3 regions of the Amycolatopsis sp. CA-211722 genome follow, and region 3 is predicted to be linked to each of the others. Evidence: riboswitches for the same ligand, from Rfam matches in the RefSeq annotation. Region 3 holds a riboswitch; each other region holds the start of a gene.
What was found. A riboswitch is a leader RNA that binds a small molecule or an ion and turns the genes downstream of it on or off. The one in region 3 is predicted to bind S-adenosylmethionine.

Region 1 (7,231 bases), 4.1 Mb from region 3:
CCGCGGGATTCCCTTGCTGGAGCTGGAGATCGGCCAACGGCTGGACTGGCCGGGGCTGTCACTGGACGTACTGGGGCCGCGGTATGCCACCAGCCGGTTGGTCCGTGAACAGGACGGCACGGTGATCAACAACGGTTCCGTCGTCCTGCGTGCCGGGACCCCGGCGGGCCGGGTGCTGCTGACGGGAGACATCGAGCTTGCGGCGCAGACCGACCTGATGGCCGAGGGCGCCGAACTGCGTGCCGAGATTCTGAAGGTCCCGCACCACGGAAGCCGTTACACGGCACCGGACTTCCTCAACGCCGTCGCGCCGCGGGCGGCGTTGGTGAGCGTCGGCGCCGGAAACAACTACGGACATCCGAACAAGTCCACTTTGGACAATCTGGTGGCCGTCGGCGCGGCGGTCGCCAGGACGGACACCGACGGCGACACCGCCGTCATCGCCGACGCGCGGGGTCTCGCCCTGGTACGCCGGGGTGAGCCCCGCGGCCCGCCTCGTTCTTGAGGCGGGCCGGCGGGTAACTCAGATGCCCAGAGCCTCGCGGACCGCGTCGGCCGAGGCGCTGACGGTGGCCTTCGGGCCGATCTTGTCCTCGACGGCGTCGAGGGTCTTGAGGCCGTCGCCGGTGATCAGCAGGACGATCTCCTCGTCCGGGTTGAGCTTGCCCGTCTCGATGAGCTTCTTGGCCGTCGCGACGGTGACGCCGCCGGCGGTCTCGGTGAAGATGCCTTCGGTGCGGGCGAGCAGCCGGATGCCCTCGACGACCTCCTCGTCGGTGACGTCTTCGATCGCGCCACCGGTGCGGTTGACCACGTCGAGGACGTAGGGGCCGTCGGCCGGGTTCCCGATCGCCAGCGAGCGGGCGATCGTGTCCGGCTTGACCGGCTGGACGACGTCGTGCCCGGCGCGGAAGGCCGCCGAGACGGGGGAGCAGCCGGTGGCCTGCGCGCCGAACACCTTGTACGGCGTCTCGTCGACGAGTCCGAGCTGTCCGAACTCGCGGAAACCCTTGTCCACCTTGGTGAGCTGGGAACCGGAGGCGATCGGCACCACGATCTGGGAGGGAAGCCGCCAGCCGAGCTGTTCGGCGACCTCGAAGGCCAGCGTCTTGGAGCCTTCCGAGTAGTAGGGCCGGACGTTCACGTTGACGAACGCCCAGCTCTCCTGCTCGGCGGCGAGCTGGGTGGCGAGCCGGTTCACGTCGTCGTAGTTGCCGTCGACCGCGATCAGGTCACCGTCGTACACGGCGGTGGTGAGGATCTTGGCGCGTTCCAGGGTCTTCGGGATCAGCACGACCGACCGCCAGCCGGCGCGGGCCGCCGCGGCGGCGACGGCGTTGGCCAGGTTGCCGGTCGAGGGACAGGCGAGCACGTCGAACCCGAATTCGCGCGCGGCCGCCAGAGCGACGGCGACCACGCGGTCCTTGAACGAGTGCGTGGGGTTACCGGTGTCGTCCTTGACCCAGACCTTCTTGACGCCCAAGGCTTTCGCGAGCCTGTCGGCCTGGATGAGCCGGGTGGCGCCGGGTTCGGTGTTGGGGATCTCTTCGACGTTCGAGGGAACGGGAAGGAGTTTCTTGTAGCGCCAGATGTTCTTCGGTCCGGCTTCGATGTCCTCGCGGCGCACGCGGCCGAAGTCGTAGGCGACTTCGAGCGGCGAGAAGTCCTCGGCGGAAACGAATTCGGGAGCGAGCGGCTGCCGGTGGCCCTCTTCCTTCGACACCAGTTCGACGGCCGGTCCGAGATCCGGGGTCTTGGTGGTGGAGGTCGTGCCGAGGGTTGCGGTCATCGCGAGGTTCCTTTCCTCATCTGCCCCGCCGTGGCGGGCCGGAATTGGCACCGTGTTCGTCAGCTATCCCGCGATCGCGGAATGACAGGCTGACGCCGGTTGCCGGGGCTTCGTCGGGCCGTTCCCTCTGCCCCTCTGGATGAGCGGTATTCGATTGTCGGCACGCGTGTGATCGCGTCGCCTCGCCAACACCGTACGACATGAGGCTCAGGTGGGGCCACCGTGCCCGCAACACATCACCGGACAAAGCACACGAGAGGAGGAGTGGCAGGATCGTCACCGTGACGACGCAAGCTTCCGCCCCATCGCCGCTGGTCCTGGTTCTCGGTGAGGAAGAGCTGCTGATCGAACGCGCGGTCCGCAGCGCCTCGGACGCGGCCAAAGCGGCCGATCCGACGGCGGATCTCACCCGGATCCGGGTGTCGGACCTCACAGTCCCGGCACTCGCGGAGATGGTCAGCCCCTCCCTGTTCGCCGAGGGGAGGGTGATCGTCCTCGAGTCCGCGCACGACATCTCGCAGGAGCTCGCCGACGGGGTGATGGCCTACGTCAAAGCCCCCGCCGACGGCATCGTGCTCGTCGTCGTGCACAGCGGAGGCGGCCGCAGCAAAGCCGCGAAAGGGCTCCCCGCCGCCTTGAAGAAGGCCGGTGCGGAAATTGTCGAGTGCCCGAAACTGACCAAGCCCGCTGAGCGGGAATCCTTTGTCCGCAACGAGGTCCGCCGGGTCGGCGGGAAGATCGACGGTGCGGCCGTGCTCGCGCTGATCGACGCGGTCGGCTCGGATCTGCGTGAACTGTCGTCGGCTGCGACCCAGCTGGTCGCGGACGCCGGCGGCGCGGTCGACGAGCAGGCGGTCCGGCGCTATCACCGGGGCCGTGCGGACGTGAACGGGTTCGCCGTCGCGGAGAAGGCCGTCGCCGGGGACAAGGCGGCGGCACTGGAGTCGTTGCGCTGGGCGATGCAGCTGGGCGTACCGCACGTGCTGGTCGCGGACGCCCTCGCCGACGCCGTCCGGACGATCGCGCGGGTGTCCGGTGCCGGTCGCGGCAACCCGAACCAGATGGCGGGTGAGCTGGGCATGCCACCGTGGAAGGTGCGCAAGGCGCAGGGACAGGCCCGCGGCTGGGGCCAGGACGGGCTCGCTACCGCGATGCGGGTGGTCGCCCGGCTCAACGCCGAGGTCAAGGGGGTCGCGGCCGACCCGGAGTACGCGTTGGAGCGTGCCGTCCTTGAGGTCGTCGCCGCCCACGGCACAAGCCGCTGAACACGGCGAAGGGCCCCGGCGACTCGCGTCGCCGGGGCCCCTTCGAAAGCCGATCAGAGAGAGTTCGCGCGCTTCGCCAGCGCGGACTTCTTGTTGGCGGCCTGGTTGGCGTGGATAACGCCCTTGGTCACGGCCTTGTCCAGCTTCTTGGCCGCGTCCTTCTGCAGCTCCAGGGCCTTGGCCTTGTCGCCGGCGTCGGCGGCTTCGCGGAACTTGCGGATCGCGGTCTTCACCGAGGACCGGATCGCCTGGTTGCGCTGACGCGCCTTCTCGTTGGTGGTGATGCGCTTGATCTGCGACTTGATGTTGGCCACGGGGGCGCTCCTCTTGAATCTCTCGGTGGTTTCACCGCCGCGCTGTGACCGGCCCTGCGTGCTCGGGGAGCGCGCGGGTTTCCTCCATGACGGAATGCCACACGACGGTGAAAGGCAAGCTTAACAGCCGTCCGGGGATGGCTCACGGCCACCTCGGGACGGGCGCTTGAGGTACGGTGCGGAGCGTAGTGCCTAGGGTTCCGCCGCCTGCCCGCCCGGGAAAACACACAATCAGGGCAGACGGGACAGGTCCGAGCGGCACCATCGGCGGGGCCGGAAGCGCCGCCGTTCATCTGACGGGACAAAAGCCTGGAGGACCGGTGTTTTCCGCGCGCGCGGAAAACGTGAAAGGTCCGTCGTGAACGCCACCGCCCTGTCCTTCGTCGTCATCGCCGCCGTCATCCACGCGGGCTGGAATCTCGCGGCCAAGCGGATCCGTCGTGGCGGAGCCCGGTTCGTCTGGGCCTACTACAGCCTCTCCGCTGTCCTGCTCGTCCCAGTCATGGCCGTCTCGCTGGTCGTGGAGCCGCAACGTCCACAGTGGACCTGGTTGGTCGCCGCGGTGGTCACGGCGGTGTTCCACGTCACCTACGGGGTCGTCCTCCAGCGCGGCTACGCCGTCGGCGATCTTTCCGTCGTCTACCCCGTCGCCCGCGGTACCGGGCCGCTGATCTCGGTGCTCGCGGCCGTCGTGTTGCTCGGCGAGCGGCCGGGCGTGCTCGGCTTGGTGGGAGCGTTCCTCGTCGTCGCCGGGGTGCTGGTGATCGGATCCGGGCGGGCGCCGGCGCACGCCAACTCCGCCGATCGTGCCGCCCGCCGCAAGGGCCTGCTCTACGGACTGCTGACCGGTCTCACGATCGCCGCCTACACCCTGTGGGACGCGCATTCGGTCACCGGCCTCGGAGTCCCGCCGATCGTCTACTTCGGAACCGGCGCGATCGTGCAGAGCCTCCTCATGACGCCGTACGCGCTGAAGGACCGCGACGAGGTCTCGTGGCTCTGGCGCGAACACAAGCGTGAGGTGCTCGTCGTCGGCGTGCTCTCGCCGGTCGCCTACCTGCTGGTGCTCTACGCGCTCCAGATCGCTCCGGTGAGCCTCGTCGCACCGGCCAGGGAGCTGAGCATCGTCCTGGGCGGTATCGCCGCCTGGCTGGTCCTGGGGGAGGCGAACGCCGTCCGCAGGCTGGCCGGGTCGGTGGTGGTACTGGCGGGGATCACCGCGATTGCGATGGCCTGAACCCATCCGGTAGGGATTGAGCCATGGACGTGCTGAGCAGCAGGGTGCTGATCCACCCGAAGGACCTCGACGTGTCGACGGCGTTCTATCGGGACACCCTGGGCCTGGCCATCGACAAGGAGTTCCCCGGCGGGACGGTGTTCTTCGCCGGGAACGGGTCGATCGAGATCGTCGGTACCGGAGAGACCGGTCCGACCCCTGACGTCGCCTTGTGGCTCCAGGTCCGGGACCTGCCCGCGGCGCTCGAGGAGCTCGCGGGGAAAGGCTTGGAGCCGGTTCGCGGGGCGCGGCGTGAGCCCTGGGGGCTGGACGAGGCGTGGATCGCCGACCCGGACGGCACCAGGATCGTGCTGGTCGAGGTGCCGCGTGAGCACCCGTTGCGCACTGACCCGCGTTAGACCGGCGGCTTGATCGCGCGCAGCTGGGCGGCGAGCGAGGCGCCGAAACCCGGCGGCTCCCAGGTCCAGGTCTGCAGGTCGGTGAAGCCGGCGGCGGCCACTTCGGCGGCCAGTTCATGCCGGGACACGGGCAGCCACTTCTCGTGCGACGACAGCAGCAGCCGCCCGCCGGGCCGCAACACGCGGAACAGCTCGGCGAACCCGGCCGCGCGGTCCTCCCACAGCTGCACGTTGTTGACGCTCAAGACCACGTCGACGCTCTCGTCCGGCTGGCCTGTGGAGTCCGCGGTGCCGTGCCGTAGCTCCACCTCGTCGCCGCAGCGGCGGCGCGAGCGGGCGAGCATCTCGGGGGAGGGGTCGACGCCGATCGCGCGGCCCGCGCGTTCGGCCGTGGCTTCCAGGCCGACGCCCGGTCCCGGGCCCACGACCAGGGCGGTTTCGCCGGACCCGATCGACGCCAGCTCGACGACGCGAAGTTCGGTGGCGGCGTTGCCGTGCGCCATCGCCCGGCCACCGAACCGGCCGAGCAATCCCCGTGGACGGCCGAACGTTCGGTCGAGTATCTGGGACAGTGAAGTGCTCATACTTCGAGGGCACCACAGCTCATCACGGGCCGCATCGGGGATGACCCCCACTCGCACCCGGAGCGGCATGGGACCATAGAGGTGGCACACCCCGACCTTCGCGAGGAAACCCGTTGACGACGTTCGCCGACACGACCTTCACGCCCCCGGAGCTCATCCGGAACTTCTGCATCATCGCGCACATCGACCACGGCAAGTCGACCCTGGCCGACCGGATGTTGCAGCTCACCGGCGTGGTCGAGGAGCGGGCCATGCGCGCTCAGTACCTCGACCGCATGGACATCGAACGGGAACGCGGGATCACCATCAAGGCGCAGAACGTGCGCCTGCCCTGGAAGGTCGACGGCCAGGACCATGTCCTGCACCTGATCGACACTCCCGGCCACGTGGACTTCACCTACGAGGTTTCCCGGGCGCTGGAGGCCTGTGAAGGGGCGATTCTGCTGGTCGACGCCGCGCAGGGGATCGAGGCGCAGACGCTGGCGAACCTCTACCTGGCGCTCGAGAAGAACCTGCACATCATCCCGGTGCTGAACAAGATCGACCTGCCGTCGGCCGATCCGGACAAGTACGCGGCCGAACTGGCGCACATCATCGGCTGCGAGCCCTCGGACGTGCTCCGCGTGTCGGCGAAGACCGGCATGGGCGTGACCGAACTGCTCGACGAGTGCGTGAAGCAGGTTCCGCCGCCGGTCGGCGACGCGGACGCCCCGGCCCGCGCGATGATCTTCGACTCGGTCTACGACACCTACCGGGGCGTCGTGACCTACATCAGGGTCGTCGACGGGAAGATCACCCCGCGCGAGCGGATCAAGATGATGTCCACCGGCGCCACCCACGAGCTCCTCGAGGTCGGGATCATCTCCCCCGAGCCCAAGGCCAGCAAGGGCCTCGGAGTCGGCGAGGTGGGGTACCTCATCACCGGGGTGAAGGACGTCCGGCAGTCCAAGGTCGGTGACACCGTCACCTCCGAGCGCAAGGGCGCGGAGGAGCCGCTCGCGGGTTACCGCGAGCCGAAGCCGATGGTCTACTCGGGCCTGTACCCGGTCGACGGCTCGGATTACCCCGAGCTGCGTGAAGCGCTGGACAAGCTCCAGCTCAACGACGCCGCGCTCGCCTACGAGCCGGAAACCTCGGTGGCGCTCGGGTTCGGGTTCCGCTGCGGTTTCCTCGGTCTGCTGCACCTGGAGATCACGCGGGACCGGCTCGAGCGCGAATTCGGCCTCGACCTGATCTCCACCGCGCCGAACGTCATCTACAACGTCGTGCTCGAGGACAAGAGCGAAGTCGTGGTGACGAACCCCTCGGACTGGCCGTCCGGGATGAAGATCTCCGAGGTCCACGAGCCGGTCTCCAAGGTGAGCATCCTGGCGCCGTCGGAGTTCGTCGGCACGATCATGGAACTGTGCCAAGCCAAGCGCGGCACGCTGCTGGGGATGGACTACCTCTCCGAGGACCGCGTCGAACTGCGCTACAACATCCCGCTCGCGGAGATCATCTTCGACTTCTTCGACACGTTGAAGTCGCGTACGCGCGGTTACGCGTCACTCGACTACGAAGAGGGTGGCGATCAGGTCGCCGACCTGGTCAAGGTCGACATCCTGCTTCAGGGCGAGACCGTCGACGCGTTCTCGGCGATCGTGC
Region 2 (7,231 bases), 1.4 Mb from region 3:
TTTCCTCAAGGGAACCGTCATGGCGGTGCTGCTCACCCTCGGTGGTGGCGGCGCGGCCGCGATGGCGATGAACAAGAGCGTCACCCTCGACGTCGACGGCAAGCAGCAGACCGTCCACAGCTTCGGCGACACCGTCGGTGAGGTCCTTGAAGACGCCGGCCTCTCCGTCGGCGCGCACGACTCGCTCTCGCCCTCGCCTCAGGCCGAGGTGGGCGACGGCGGCGTCATCAAGCTGGAGCGCGGCCGCAAGCTGAACCTGGTCGTCGACGGCGCACCGCAGCAGGAGTCCTGGGTCCGTGCGACCAACCTCGGCGAAGCGCTGAACCAGCTCGGTCGTGCCGACCTCGCCAAGGCCGGCACCTGGACCTCGCTTCCGCAGAACGGCGAGCTGCCGCTCGAAGGCGCCACCGTCGAGGTCAAGACCCTCAAGAACGTCACGGTCTACGACGGCGCGAACGATCCGCGCAAGGTGCAGACCAACTCCGTCACCACCAAGGAATTCCTCGGTGAGCTCCGGATGACCCTCGGCCCGGACGACGAGGCCGTCGGCGGTCTCGACGTCAAGCTGGTCGACGGCGCCGAGGTCCACATCAGCCGGACCGGCGTCACCATGGTCAAGCAGGACGAGGAAATCGCGCCGCCCGAGCAGAAGGTCGACGACCCGAACCTCGAAAAGGGCAAGACCAAGGTCGAGGACCCGGGCACCCCGGGGCAGAAGACCGTGACCTACAAGGTCACCAAGCGCAATGGCAAAGAGGTCGGCCGCGAGAAGGTCTCGGAAGAGGTCATCACCGAGGCGAAGCCCAAGATCGTCAAGGTCGGTACCAAGAAGCCCGCAGACCCGGTCATCGGAGACGCCGGCGCCTGGGACCGCATCGCGCAGTGCGAGTCGACCGGGAACTGGTCCGCCAACACCGGCAACGGCTACTACGGTGGCCTGCAGTTCAACAAGAGCACCTGGGACGCCTACGGTGGCGACCAGTACGCCGCGTACCCGCACCAGGCCAGCAAGGCCCAGCAGATCGCCGTCGCCGAGAAGGTCCGCGAGGACCGCGGTGGTTACGGCGCTTGGCCGCACTGTGGCAAGAAGGCCTGACGCCAGTCCATCCTCCTTTCCTGAAGGTCACCGTGTGGGTTTCGCCCGCAAGGTGGCCTTCAGGCCGTTAGTGGCTTCGGGGGCTGAGCCGGATCCCCGGCTCTCGGTCTCGAGAGTCTCGCCCACCAGCGCGTAGGCCGGATGTGGGCTACGTCCCTGGACGATTGCCGGACACCTCCACCGCCGCGGGGCGGGCTTTGGCGACCCTGAGACGGCGCCTGAGCGGGTTTGGGGCGGTTTGTGGGCTCCGCCGCTGGCTCGGCAGTCCGAGGCTGCTCGGAGACGTGTTCCGAGCTCTGCCGGGGCCCAGGGATTTCCGGGTCGCTCTCCGCGAGATCGACGATCTCCGCGAAGGCGTCACCGCGTCGCTCAGCCGGCGAACGGTCGTCGGCTTCCCCATCGGGGGCGGGATAGGCCCGCGGCACCAGGAGCGCGTTCAGGCGGGCGCCGGTCTCGGCATCGAGGTCGCCGCGCATGTCCCAACGACCGGTTCGTTTCTGGCGCAACCAGAACTCGCTCCGCTGCCGATGAGGGCCGGGGTCGTCTTTGGGTTTCCCGTCCGGGTCGTGTCGTGCGAGCAGCTCTGTACCCGCGATCGTGACGTCGCGCGGTCTCGCGACGCCGGCTAGCTCGACCAAGCCCTTCTCGGCATCGAGCCGTGCGGTCGCGGTGATGTGCTCGGGCAGCCTCTTCATGACGGTGACGATCCGGTCGATGCTGGCCTCGGCCAATGCTCCGGTGGTGGCCGCTGTGCCGGTCAGGGGCGCGACGGGGTCGATCGACGTGCCGTCGCGCGCCCGTCTCGAATTGAGCGCCAGCGCTCTGCCGGCCACTCTTTGGGCCTCCGCGCGGGGCACCCGGGCCACATGCTCGTAGAAGACGGCGATCGAGTTGTATCCGAAGAGCTCCCGGACACCTCGTGACTCGATCTCGGCCAGGATCTGGCCGACTTCGGCGACAAGACGTCGCCCTTCGCGTAGCCGAGCCTGCAACTCGTCGAGAAGCAGTTCGGCGTCACCTTCCGGCAGGTTGAGCGGGAAGGCCTTGGGGATGTTTGCGCTGGTCATCCCTCGATTGTCGAGGCAGATTCGAACGAATGCACGGTATCGATCGGGTGGATGATCATTACGCTCCGACTGCGCCGACCTGCGCCGATCACCCTTGAGTGGGATCCGTGCGGCTTCGGAAAAGCCATCCGGATGGTGGGGCCGGATCAGGCCCGGCCCACGCCTGGATGCTGCACCCGGTCCCACTCCTCGCGGAGCACCCCGTAGACGACGGCGTCATGGACGCCGCCGGACCAGCGTCGGGCGCGCCGGAACCGGCCTTCTTCGACGAACCCGAGCCGCCGCCCGACGGCGACCATCCCCGGATTCCCCGAGAACGTGGCGAAGTCCAGGCGGAGCGCGTCGGTGCGAGAGAACAAATAGGTCGTCCACATGCGCAACGCCTCAGTGCCGAACCCGCCGCCCCAATACCGCTCGTCGTAGATGACCAGTCCCATTCGCCGCCAGTCGGTCTCCCTGCTTTCCCAATACCAGCTGACCCGGCCGATCAACTTTCCGTCGCGCAGATCGCATACGGCCAGGCTGGAGCGGGGATCTGGCGGTTCGGTCTTGATCGTGGTGAGCTCGCGCGCCGTGGATTCGGCGGCGGCAGTGGTGGGAGTGCCGAAATAGGGCCCGTTCGTTTCGTGCCAGGGGCGGGCGGGATCGAGCAGGCCGCGGAGTGGCCCGAGATCGGACGGGCGCCAGTCGCGCAACCGGACTTTTTCCCCTTCGAGTACGACGTCGTCCACCGGCCAATCGTGGCTTACCCGACCTGGTTACGATCGTCGGGTGACTGAACTGCTCGGTCCTGCCGAAATCAGGGCGCTGGCGGCCGAGCTGGACGTGCGTCCGACCAAGAAGCTCGGCCAGAACTTCGTGCACGATCCCAACACGGTGCGCCGCATCGTCGACCTCTCGGGGATCGGCGAGGGCGACGTCGTCCTGGAGGTCGGGCCGGGCCTCGGCTCGCTGACACTCGGACTGCTCGCGACCGGCGCCGAGGTCGTCGCGGTCGAGATCGACCCTGTGTTGGCGGGGCGGCTGCCGAGCACCGTGGCCGAGCGAGGTGGAGCCGAACGGCTGACGGTCGTCGGCGCGGACGCGTTGCGGATCACCGCGGAAGATCTGCCCGCACGGCCGACGGCGCTCGTCGCGAACCTGCCGTACAACGTCGCCGTTCCCGTCGTGCTCCACCTGCTCGCCGAACTGCCGTCGCTGACCAGCGGTCTCGTAATGGTCCAGACCGAGGTCGCGGACAGAATGGCGGCCGGGCCGGGCAGCCGGACTTACGGCGTACCCAGTGTCAAGCTCGCCTGGTACGGGAAGGCGCGCAAGGTCGCCGCGGTGCCGCGAGCGGTTTTCTGGCCGGTTCCGAACGTCGACTCGGCCTTGGTCGCGTTCGAACGGGGCGACGTGGTGTCGTCCGTGGAGCGGGAACGGCTGTTCGCGGTCGTCGACGCCGCATTCTCGCAACGACGGAAGACCCTCCGCGCCGCGTTGGCGTCTTGGGCCGGTTCCGCCGAACGCGCCGGGGAGCTGCTCGACAAGGCGGGAATCGACCCCAAGACCCGAGGGGAACAGCTGGACGTCCATCAGTTCGCCCGGATCGCCGCGGCTGCCGGCTGACCACCCTGTCGTAGGTGTGACCGGCGCCGCGCAGTAGCGTGGCCCCCTCCCTCGATTCAGCGCTGCTGAACCGTGTCTCAGCAGGCAGTACGCCTGAACAGGCCTAGGCATACTCGCCGACTTTCTCAGAATATGGACCGTCCATCCTGTATGATGGACGCGACCAGACGTGTGATCTGCGCCTACGCGCTTGCTTTCATCCAGTGGGATCGGTTTTACTCAGTGAGCCATCCCGAGCGACTGAGAGACCTGGCTCGCCGAAGTCGCAGCAACCACCCTCCACAGGGCAGGTGCTACAGCCAGGACCGATGGAGGCTGTGCCTAATGAACAGGGTCACCCACCCGCTCCTGCTGACCAGGCGACGTGTCGTCGATGAAGGTCGCCGCACGGTAAGTGCGTGTCGACGCTCCACCGTTACTGCCTGAGTTCTTTTCCCTTACCTCTGAATCCGTCCGATTCCCGGACGGTCACTCGGTGACGGTTGGCGCGCTCGAAAGAAGCAGCGCCCCATTTGCATGGAGCCCTTCGTGATCACTGTCGAAAACCTGTCCAAGTCCTTTCCCCTCAACGGAAATCCCGTCGTCGCCCTGCGCGATGTGAGCGTGGACATCCAAGCTGGCTCGCTGTTCGGAGTCGTCGGTCCGGCGGGCTCCGGTAAATCGACCCTCGCTCGTTGCATCGGTCTTCAGGAGCGTCCCGACCGCGGTGTCGTCCGTCTCGACGGTCTCAACACCGGGACCCTCGACGGGCGCCGTCTCCGTGAGATCCGGCGCCAGGTCGGCGTCGTGAGCACCAAGCCGGAGTTGCTCGCCGAGCGCACCATCGCCGGCAACATCGCTTCGCCGCTCGAACAGCTCGGCCTCGACGGTCCGCAGCGCCGCAACCGGGTCGGCAACCTGCTCGACCTGGTCGGGCTCACCCCTCGTGCCGGCCAGCGACCGGGCGACCTGTCCGAGGGCCAGCTGCGCCGAGTGGCGATCGCCAAGGCGCTGGCCGCCGGACCGTCGGTGCTCCTGGCCGACGACCCGACGGCGGGGGTGCAGCCCGAGGAGTCCGGTGCGGTCTTGACCGTGCTCGACCGTGCACGCGCCGAGCTCGGCGTCACCGTGCTGCTCACCACGCCCGACGCCGGGGTGGTCCGCCGGGTCTGCGACGACGTCGCGGTTCTCGAGGCCGGCGCGGTCATCGAACGCGGAACCGTGCTCGACCTGGTCTCCGATCCGAACAGCCGGACCGCGCAGGCGCTGCTTCCCGCGATCGAAACCGGGCGGGCACAGGCCTCGAAGTACGACCGGGCAGTCGACGTCGTACTCGTCGGTTTCGCCTCAGTGGGTGCGCTGCTGCCGGAGGCCGCCGGTCGCTTCGACGTCGAGCTCGCCACCATCGGAGGCGGCCTGACCCGGATCGGAGACACCCCGGTCGGCCGGTTCCGCCTCGGGGTGCGCGGTGAGCGCGCGGACGCCGCGCTCGCCTGGATCGCCGAACGCGGCGGCCACGTGACCCACCCGGTTCGCGGACCGCAGGGTGTCGCCGCCTGATTTCTCGCCGAACGGGCCGCTCCGGACGCACCGCGTCCGGAGCGGCCCGTTTCCTTTGACCCATCCGTTCTCTTTCTCCTGGTGACAGTGCAAGTGGAGCGGCCACGTAGGCTTGAGGCGTGCTCGCCGTCGTACCGCCCCCAGTAACCGTCAGGGTTCCCGCCAAGGTCAACCTGCACCTGTCGGTCGGTGACGTACGCCCGGACGGTTACCACGAGCTGGTGACCGTGTTCCAGGCGCTTTCCCTGACCGACGAGGTGACCGTCGCGGTCACCGAAGACCCCGGCGTCGAGGTCTACGGTGAAGGGGAGGGCTCCGTGCCGACAGGAGCCAACAACCTCGCGTGGAAGGCGGCGCAGGCGCTGGCGGCCCATGTCGGCAAGGCGGACGGCGAGTCCAAGGTCAGAGTGGTGCTGCGCAAAGGCATCCCGGTCGCGGGCGGGATGGCCGGTGGGAGTGCCGACGCGGCCGCGACCCTGGTGGGGCTCGCGTCGCTTTGGAAGCTCGACATTTCCCGGGACGAACTGGCCGGTATCGCCGCGAAGCTCGGTAGTGATGTTCCCTTCGCGCTTTACGGCGGGACAGCGCTGGGCACCGGCCGAGGCGAGCAGCTGGTGCCTGTCTTGTCGAGGCACACCTTCCACTGGGTGTTGGCCTTCGACCAGCGTGGTCTCTCGACTCCGAGAGTGTTCGGCGAGCTGGACAAGTTGCGTGAAGAGGGCAGCCCGCCCCGGATCGGTTCGCACACTCCTGTGGTGGAGGCGCTGGCATCCGGCGACCCGCGGCAACTGGCGCTGCTTCTCGGTAATGACCTCCAGGCGGCCGCTGTTTCGTTGCGTCCAGGGCTGCGCCGCACGTTGCGGGCGGGAGTCAACGCGGGTGCGCTCGCCGGCACCGTGTCCGGATCCGGACCGACCTGCGCGTTCCTGTGCGCGGACGCCCAATCGGCCGTCGAGGTCGCCGCGGAACTGTCCGGCGCGGGTGTCTGCCGTACGGTGCGCGTCGCGCACGGGCCGGTCCCCGGAGCCCGGCTCGTCGGTGGGGACGACGCGCCGCGGCCGTCGCCGCCTCGGGTGCACGCGTGAGGATGTCCGAAATGGACATCGACTAATTCGTTGTGGTGCGAGCTTTTGGAAAGGATCGGCTGAGGCATGGCCAACTTGGTCAACCTGGAGTCGGTGAGCAAGTCCTTCGGGGTGCGCCCGCTGCTCGATGGTGTTTCGCTCGGTGTGGCGGAGGGGCAGCGTATCGGTGTCGTCGGTCTCAACGGGGGCGGGAAGACGACGTTGCTGGAGGTTCTCGCGGGGATCAGCGAGCCGGACACGGGACGTGTCAGTCAGGTCCGGGGTTTGCGGATGGCCGTGGTCACCCAGCGGACCGAACTTCCCGAAGGTAGCACGGTGGGGGATGTCGTGCTGGAGCGCTACGGTGCGGAGCACGAGTGGGCCGCTGACGCGCGTGTCCGGTCCATTATGGATGGTCTGGGCGTCACCGCTCTCGGCCTCGACAAGAAGACGGCGAACCTGTCGGGTGGTGAACGCCGCCGGGTGGCGCTGGCGGCCGCCCTCACCGGTGAACTGGACCTAGTGGTCCTCGACGAGCCGACCAACCATCTCGACGTCGAAGGTGTGCGCTGGCTCGCTGATCACCTGCTCAACCGCAAGATCGCCGTCGTGGTCGTCACGCACGACCGGTGGTTCCTCGACACGGTCGCGAGTTTGACCTGGGAGGTCACGAACGGTCGCGTCGAGCAGTACGAAGGCGGTTACGCGGACTGGATCTTCGCGCGCGCCGAGCGGGCGAGGCTGGCGGCGACGGCGGAGGAGAAGCGGCAAAACCTCGCTCGTAAAGAGCTCGCGTGGCTGCGCCGCGGTCCGCAGGCCAGGACCTCGAAGCCGCGCTACCGCGTCGAGGCGGCGGA
Region 3 (7,231 bases):
AACCGCGAGTCCAGCAGGGCGATCCTCGCCCGCGCCATCGCGATCAGGACGTCACGGGTGGTCTTCTCCTCCGCGCTCAGACCGTCGGTGGCGAGTGCCTCGGCCCGCTCGGCGAACCCGGCCAGCCGCGCGCGGAAGGCGTCCCCCGCGGCCTCGCTGAGATCGCTGAGCCCGGTCGATTCCGGACGGAAGCCCTGCAAGGCGGGCATGACCGGCTCGGCGTCGAAGAGGACTTCGACGAACTCGTCGGCGAGGGCGGAGACTTCGCTCATGTTTTCTTTCCCCAGAGGTCGATGGAGGCGGTGTCCCCGACCCTAATGGAGACCGCGTACTACCGAAGCCGGGTTTTGCCGCGCTCGGACGGCCTCTCCCCGCGGCGCCGAGGGCGAGACGGTAGCGTTCCCGGACGTGGCCGTGACCGATCCCGTGGACATCCGCCTGCTCGCCGCCCTCGCGGACCTGGGCAAGGCGGCCGTACACGAACTCGCGGCCAAGGTCGGGATGGACCCGCGCGAGGTCGCGTACCGCCTGGTCGCCCTGTCCGGGAGCGGGTTGCCGCTGCTCGTGGGCGTGGAGAGCGACCCGAACGGGCTCCGGGCCGCCATCGCGAGCGCGCCGCCCTCCTGGGCACAGCAGCCCCCTCGTCCGCCCGGCCACTCCGGGCCGCACAACGTCCAGGGCACCCCCTCCGGGCCGTACAACGTCCAGGGGACGCCTTCGGGCGCGTACAACGTGCACGGCACGCCTTCGGGCCGCTACCCCGGTCCGCCGTCGGCTCCGGTGCGCCAGCCGATGGCGCCGCCCCAGCCCCCGCCGCGTCCGCCGGCCCCGCCGCAGCAGCAGTTCGCGCCGCCGCCGATGGCGCCGGCCGACCCGGTGATGAGCACCTGGGGCGTCCCGCAGACCGCGTCCTGGGCGCGCGGCGACGAGCAGCAGGTCACGCCGCAGGCCGCCCCGGAAGGCAAGAAGGGCCGGACCGGCGACGTGATGGAGACCCAGGGCCTGGAGGGTGAGCAGCTCACCGTCCAGCTGCTCGAGGTCCAGGATCCGGCGGACTACCTGTTCAGCGCCGCGGGTTACTCGCTGGAAGCCGGGGAACGGTCGGTCGTGGTGCACACCGAGATCACCAACCGCGGGAACATCCCGTTCGTGTCGCTCCCGGACAACTACCTCGAACTGCTCACCGCGGACGGCAAACCGATCGCGAAGGCGCCGGTCTCGCTGACCTCGCGGCCGCCGCACAAGATCGGCGTCCGGCCCGGGGAGACCCTGGGCGGGCACACCGTCTACGTGCTGCCGGACGCGACCCGCGTGGTCGCCGTCCGCTGGTCGCCGCGACCGGAGCCGGACGAGCGCACGCTGACCTGGTCGATCGAGGACTAGCGCGCCCCTTTGTCCCCGCATTTAGAGGACTGAACGCGGCTCGCCTCAACGGTTGCGCGTGAAGGACCCCTTCACACGGCTCAGCCGAGGGAACTCGGCCTTCGCGACTCCCCGGATGTCATGAAAGGGGCGTTCAGGACACATTTCGTCCTGAACGCCCCTTTCATGACATCCAGCACCCCCTCAAGTACGTGAAGGACCCCTTCACTGCGCTAGACGCAATGAAGGACCCCTTCACGTACCCGGCCGCATTCAGCCGCATTCAGAGGACTAAACGCTAGTTCTCGTCTTGCAGGATCCGCAGCGCGTTGGCCAGGTCGTCCGAGTACTCCGACTCGAACTCGACCCAGCGCCCGTCGGCCGGGTGGGCGAAGCCGAGCGTCTTCGCGTGCAGCCACTGCCGCGAGAGCCCGAGCTTGCGCGCCAGCACCGGGTCGGCACCGTAGGTCAGGTCACCGACGCACGGGTGTTTGAGCGCCGAGAAGTGCACGCGGATCTGGTGCGTGCGCCCGGTCTCCAGCTTGATCTGGGCCAGCGACGCGGCGCGGAAGGCCTCGACGACCTCGTAGTGCGTGACGCTGGGCCGACCGCCCTGGACGACGGCGAACTTGTAGTCGTGCCGGGGATGCCGGTCGATCGGCGCGTCGATCGTGCCGCGCGTCGGGTCCGGGTGGCCCTGCACGATGGCGTGATAGCCCTTGTCGACGGTGCGTTCCTTGAACGCCCGCTTCAGCACGGTGTACGCGTGCTCGCTCTTCGCCACGACCATCACCCCGGTGGTGCCGGCGTCCAGCCGGTGCACGACACCCTGGCGTTCGGCGGCGCCCGAGGTCGCGATGCGCAGCCCGGCGGCGGCGAGCCCGCCGACGACGGTCGGCCCGGTCCAGCCGGGGCTCGGGTGCACGGCGACGCCGACCGGCTTCGAGATCACCACGATGTCGTCGTCGTCGTGCAGGATCTTCATGCCTTCGACGGGTTCCGCGACGACCTCGATGGCCGACGCCGGATCGGGCAGCGTCACTTCGAGCAGTCCGCCGGCGGTCAGCCGGTCCGACTTCCCGGCGGGCCTGCCGTCGAGGAGGATCTCGCCGGATTCGGCCAGTTCCGCCACGACAGTGCGGGAAAGCCCCAGCAGTTTCGCCAGGCCCGCGTCGACGCGCATACCGTCGAGCCCGTCCGGAACGGGCAACATCCGCGCGCTCATTCGCTCGCCGCTTTCTTCTTGTCCCTGGTGGATGTTCCGTCGTAGTCCTTGCCCAGCAAGGAAAGGATCACGATGAGCACGCCGCCGACACAGATCGCGGAGTCGGCGACGTTGAAGATCGCCCAGCCCTGCCCGTTCGGCGCGAACGCGGAGATCATGTCGACCACATGCCCCTGCAGCGGCCCGGGGGCACGGAAGATCCGGTCGGTCAGGTTGCCGAGCGCGCCGGCCAGCACCAGGCCGAGACCGATCGCCCAGCCGACCGAGCGCAGCCGCCGGGACAGCCAGACGATGGCGATCACGACGGCGATCGCGACCAGCGCGAGCACCCAGGTCAGCCCGGTCGCCATCGAGAAGGCGGCACCGGGGTTGCGCACCAGCTGGAAGTACACGAGCCCGCCGAGGAACTCGACCGGCTGCTTGCCCTCCAGCGTGGAGACGGCGATCTGCTTCGTGAGGAGGTCGATCCCCCACAGCACCGCGGCGACGGCGAACACCACGCCGACGCGCTTCTTGGGCAGTGGAGGCGACGGTGGCGCCGTTTCGGGCTCAGTACTCACCGCCCTATTGTCCACTGAGCGTGTTCAGGACTCCCCGGCGGCCGTCTTCGGCCTGCTCAGCAGCGCCGCGAACGCCCCGGCGATGACGACCAGCGACGACAGCACCAGCGCGAGCTGCCCTCGTCCGGGCACGACCGCGCAGACCACGAACGCCGCCGCCACGACCAGCACCAGCACGCTGCGGTCCAGCCACGCCAGCAGGACCAGGCCCAGCGTCAGCAGGATCGCGCTCCGGACGTCGCCGTCGAGTTCGAATTCCCAGTAGCCCACCAGGTCGGCCAGCGCGATGGCGACCAGTCCGCCGAGCGCGATCGCGGCGACCTTCCACCACCGCATGGTCTTCGTCCGGAGGGCGTAGAAGAGCACCGTGCCGAGGTAGACCACGAAGACGGCGAACAGCCAGCCGTCGGTCCTGCCGACGACATCGAACGACCTGTCCAGTGCGGTCGCGGTCTCGCGGCTCATCTCGACGCCGTACAAACCCACGTACCCGAACGAATGCCGTTCACCGGCGGGCGCGTACGCGAACCAGCCCCCGGATCGAATCCCGCCCAGAGACAAGGCCACCACCACCAGCTGGGCGAAACCCAGCAACGCCAGCGGAAACCAGTAACGCGGCCGCTCGTTCCCCATGCGGGGTGAGGGTAGTGGGTCAGGCGCAGAACGGGGGCAGCTCCCTCGGATCGTTCTCCGGCACCCAGCGGCCCTCCGGCTTTTCGTACTGCCAGCGCGCGCCGCGGGCGACGATCTGGCGCAGCGCCAGGACGATCCGGTCCACGTGCTCGGTGGTGCTGCCGAGGCCGAGGCTCACGCGCACGGCCTGCTGCCCCGTCGAACCGGCGACGGCGATCAGCCGCTTCGTCGCCACGTGCGCGCAGAACGCGCCGTCCCGCACGCCGATGCCGTACTCCGCGGACAACACGGCGGCGAGCCAGCCCGGGTCGAAACCGTCGACGACGAAGCTGAGCGTGCCGACCCGGTCGACCGGCGCGTCGAACAGCCGCAGTTCGGCGAATCCGGGGATGGCGGCGAGACCGCGACGCAGACGCGCCAGCAGTTCGTCCTCGTGGGCGACGATGCCGTCCCAGTTCGCGGCCAGGGTCTCGCAGGCGACACCGAGCGCGTAGACGCCGACGGTGTTGGGTGAACCGGCTTCGTGCCGCTCGGGACCGGAATTCCAGACCACGGAGTCACGGCTGACGAGCTTCGTCGCACCGCCACCGGCGAGGTACGGCTGGGCCGCGCGCAGCCAGTCGGCACGGCCGATCAGCGCGCCGGCACCGAAAGGCGCGTACAGCTTGTGCCCCGACAGCGCGACGTAGTCGACGTCCAGTTCCCGCACCGAGATCTTCCGGTGCGGCGCGAGCTGCGCCGCGTCCAGCGCGATCCGGGCGCCGTGCCGCCGCGCGACGGCGGCGATCTCCTTGACCGGCAACAGTTCCCCGGTCACGTTGGACGCGCCGGTGAGCACCACCAGGCGCGGGCCCTGCGGGCAGTCCGCGAGCGCTTCGTCCACAGCGGACACCGCGGCGAGGCGGGTCCGAGGGGTTTCGATCCGGCGGACGTTCGGCCCCTTCCACGGCAGCAGCGCGGCGTGGTGCTCGGTGTCGAACACGACGACGGCCGTGTGCTTCGGCAGGCTGCGCGCGAGAAGGTTGAAGGAATCGGTGGTGTTGCGGGTGAACACGACGGTGTCGGTCGACCGCGCGTCGACGAAGTCACGCAGGATTCCGCGCGTGCGCTCGTAAAGCTTGGTCGAGACCTGCGAAGCGAACCCGGCGCCGCGGTGCACGCTGGCGTACCAGGGCAGGAATTCGTCGACCGCGGACCGCACCTCGTCCAGACAGGGGGCGCTCGCCGCGTGATCGAGATTGGCGTAGCCGATGTCGCCACCGGTGACCAGCGGAACCCGCAGATCGGCGCACGCGACGGCCGGGATTTCGTGGGTGGCAACGGTTTCAGCGGGGGTGCTGGTGCGTTCGAGAGCGAGAGTCATCGTCATCCTCCGGGCCAGGGGACCCGGCGAGGATCCCGCGCTTGCCCGCCGCACCACGCGACGAGCCAGGTCCTCACCCGGGGCACCCCACCGCGGAAGGAGGGTTGCCGGTCAGCTAGCCGGGGCTTGACGCTGACACTCGTGACCTACGGAAGAAGTTAGCGGATGGGCGGGCGATCGAGCCAGCCCTCGTCCGCATCTTGAGACGCCGCTCACGTGCTCCGCAAGCGGGAAGAACCGCTGCCCGGCGCCGCGCCGCGCCGGGCAGCGGCAGGTCAGACCCGGAAACGGCCGGGCAGCGGGATGGTCGAGCGGGAGGAGACCTCGGTCGCGGTGCCCGAGTACTGATCGGTGCCGGCCGCGAACTGCCAGCCGCCGAAGGTCTTGCCGTCGACGGCCTCTCCGTAGGCCTCGGCGACCTTGGTCGAGACCTCGTCGTAGGACAGGCCGTTCCAGTTGCCCGCGCCGACGCCGAAGTCGCGCGAGTCGCCGCCTTGGGCGGCGGCCGTGGGCAGGGTCCACAGGGTGAAGTGCACGTGGGCGCCGGTGCTGCTGCCACCGCACGGCAGCGCGTTGCCGGTCCGGCCGAGCACGTCGCCCGGGGCGACCTGCTGGCCGTCGGTGACCGAAATACCCTCCAGGTGGTAGTACCTGGTCCGCCAGCCGCCGTCGTGGTCGACGGTCACCCAGTCGCCGCCGGAGCAGCGCTGGATCCGGACCGTGCCCGCCAGCGGAGCGCGGACGGTCTTGTCACCCGGGCTGAAGTCGATGGCGTTCTTCACTCCGGACGTGCCGTTGTCCGAGTGGATCCCCGCCGAGTAGACCGACTGGCTCGTGCCGAAGGGCAGCCCGAAAACGGGAAAGGCACCGGCCGCAGCAGCCGTCGGAGCGGCGAGAACCACTCCGACGAGGGCCGCAGCTGCCCCCAGACCGGCGAACCGCACAGGAAGTCTCGTCACCTTGCGTACTCCTTACCCCGTGACACTCACCCATTCGATGGAGTCGATTGCGGGAAAGTAATCCAAAAGGAGTACGGAAGGGAAGAATTTTCTGAGATCAACCGACGAACAGCTGGTGCCGGTTCGTGACCTAGTGGCCGGATTCGCCCTTCCACCTGGCGAGGCGCCCCGCGCGGTCGACGGCCCGCAGGCGTCGTTCGGCCGCGTCACGGGCCTCGGAGGTGGTCACGACGAGTAACTGGTCGCGCTCCTGAAGCCGGGTGTTCTTGTTCGGCGTGAAGCCGGAGCCGTCCCGGACGAGGAGGCTGATCGTCGCCCCCACCGGCAGCCGCAGTTCGGCCAGGTAGACGCCGTGCATCTTCGATCCGGTGTTGATCCGGACCTGCAGGAGTTCCGCGCCCATCTCGTCGAGCGGCGCGGAGTCGACGTCGATCTCGTGTGCCTCGGCGTGCTGGGCCAGCCCGAGCACCCTCGCGAGCGGCGTCAGCGTCGCCCCCTGGAGCAGCGTCAGCACGATGACCAGCACGAACACCGCGTCGACCAGCTCTTGCGCACCCGGCACCCCGGACGACAGCGGGATCAGCGCGAGCACGATCGGGACCGCGCCACGCAGCCCGGCCCACGACAGGAACACCTGTTCCCGCCAGGGGATCTTGAACGGCAGCGCCGACAGCAGCACCGACAGCGGGCGGGCGAGCAGCAGCACGACCGCGCCCGCGACCAGGCCCTGGACCAGGCTTTCGAAGATCCGGCTCGGCGAGGCGAACAGACCGAGCAGCACGAACAGGCCGATCTGCGCGAGCCAGCCGAGCCCTTCGGCGAAGGACAGCGTGTCCGAGCGGTGCGGCAGCTTCGAGTTCCCCAGCACCAGGGCCGCGACATAGGTGGCGAGCAGCCCCGACGCGTGGGCGAACTGCCCGCTCGAATACGCCACGACGCACACCGCGACCGTGGCCAGCGGGTACAGACCGGTGGCGGGAAGTGCCGCCCGGCGCAGCGCGAACGCCCCGCCCCAGCCGAAGGCCAGGCCGATCACCAGCCCGGCGGCGAGTTCGTAGACCACCAGCAGCGGCAGCGACCAGTCGATGGTCGTCCCCTCGGCGAGGACGACGACGGCGATGTAGGCCGG

Region 1: it holds a riboswitch for S-adenosylmethionine, as region 3 does, so the genes downstream of both, thrC (threonine synthase) here and ACOCEP_RS39105 (aminotransferase class V-fold PLP-dependent enzyme) in region 3, are expected to answer to the same signal.
Region 2: it holds a riboswitch for S-adenosylmethionine, as region 3 does, so the genes downstream of both, ACOCEP_RS05735 (methionine ABC transporter ATP-binding protein) here and ACOCEP_RS39105 (aminotransferase class V-fold PLP-dependent enzyme) in region 3, are expected to answer to the same signal.

Annotation. Positions count from the first base shown of each region.
Region 1 is NZ_CP184752.1:4,384,407-4,391,637, forward strand. It holds gene ACOCEP_RS21175 (ComEC/Rec2 family competence protein) at 1-505, shown strand, start outside; gene thrC (threonine synthase) at 524-1,789, opposite strand; SAM riboswitch class I at 1,803-1,935, opposite strand; gene holA (DNA polymerase III subunit delta) at 2,071-3,054, shown strand; gene rpsT (30S ribosomal protein S20) at 3,108-3,368, opposite strand; gene ACOCEP_RS21195 (EamA family transporter) at 3,727-4,605, shown strand; gene ACOCEP_RS21200 (VOC family protein) at 4,629-5,003, shown strand; gene ACOCEP_RS21205 (class I SAM-dependent methyltransferase) at 5,000-5,587, opposite strand; gene lepA (translation elongation factor 4) at 5,701-7,231, shown strand, end outside.
Region 2 is NZ_CP184752.1:1,173,360-1,180,590, reverse strand. It holds gene ACOCEP_RS05755 (transglycosylase family protein) at 1-1,096, shown strand, start outside; gene ACOCEP_RS05750 (DUF222 domain-containing protein) at 1,156-2,163, opposite strand; gene ACOCEP_RS05745 (GNAT family N-acetyltransferase) at 2,310-2,894, opposite strand; gene rsmA (16S rRNA (adenine(1518)-N(6)/adenine(1519)-N(6))-dimethyltransferase RsmA) at 2,935-3,771, shown strand; SAM riboswitch class I at 3,996-4,086, shown strand; gene ACOCEP_RS05735 (methionine ABC transporter ATP-binding protein) at 4,300-5,310, shown strand; gene ACOCEP_RS05730 (4-(cytidine 5'-diphospho)-2-C-methyl-D-erythritol kinase) at 5,430-6,395, shown strand; gene ACOCEP_RS05725 (ABC-F family ATP-binding cassette domain-containing protein) at 6,462-7,231, shown strand, end outside.
Region 3 is NZ_CP184752.1:8,526,263-8,533,493, forward strand. It holds gene ACOCEP_RS39080 (DUF885 domain-containing protein) at 1-272, opposite strand, end outside; gene ACOCEP_RS39085 (AsnC family protein) at 409-1,383, shown strand; gene ACOCEP_RS39090 (RluA family pseudouridine synthase) at 1,661-2,587, opposite strand; gene lspA (signal peptidase II) at 2,584-3,147, opposite strand; gene ACOCEP_RS39100 (hypothetical protein) at 3,172-3,780, opposite strand; gene ACOCEP_RS39105 (aminotransferase class V-fold PLP-dependent enzyme) at 3,800-5,143, opposite strand; SAM riboswitch class IV at 5,176-5,290, opposite strand; gene ACOCEP_RS39110 (M23 family metallopeptidase) at 5,419-6,102, opposite strand; gene ACOCEP_RS39115 (potassium/proton antiporter) at 6,233-7,231, opposite strand, start outside.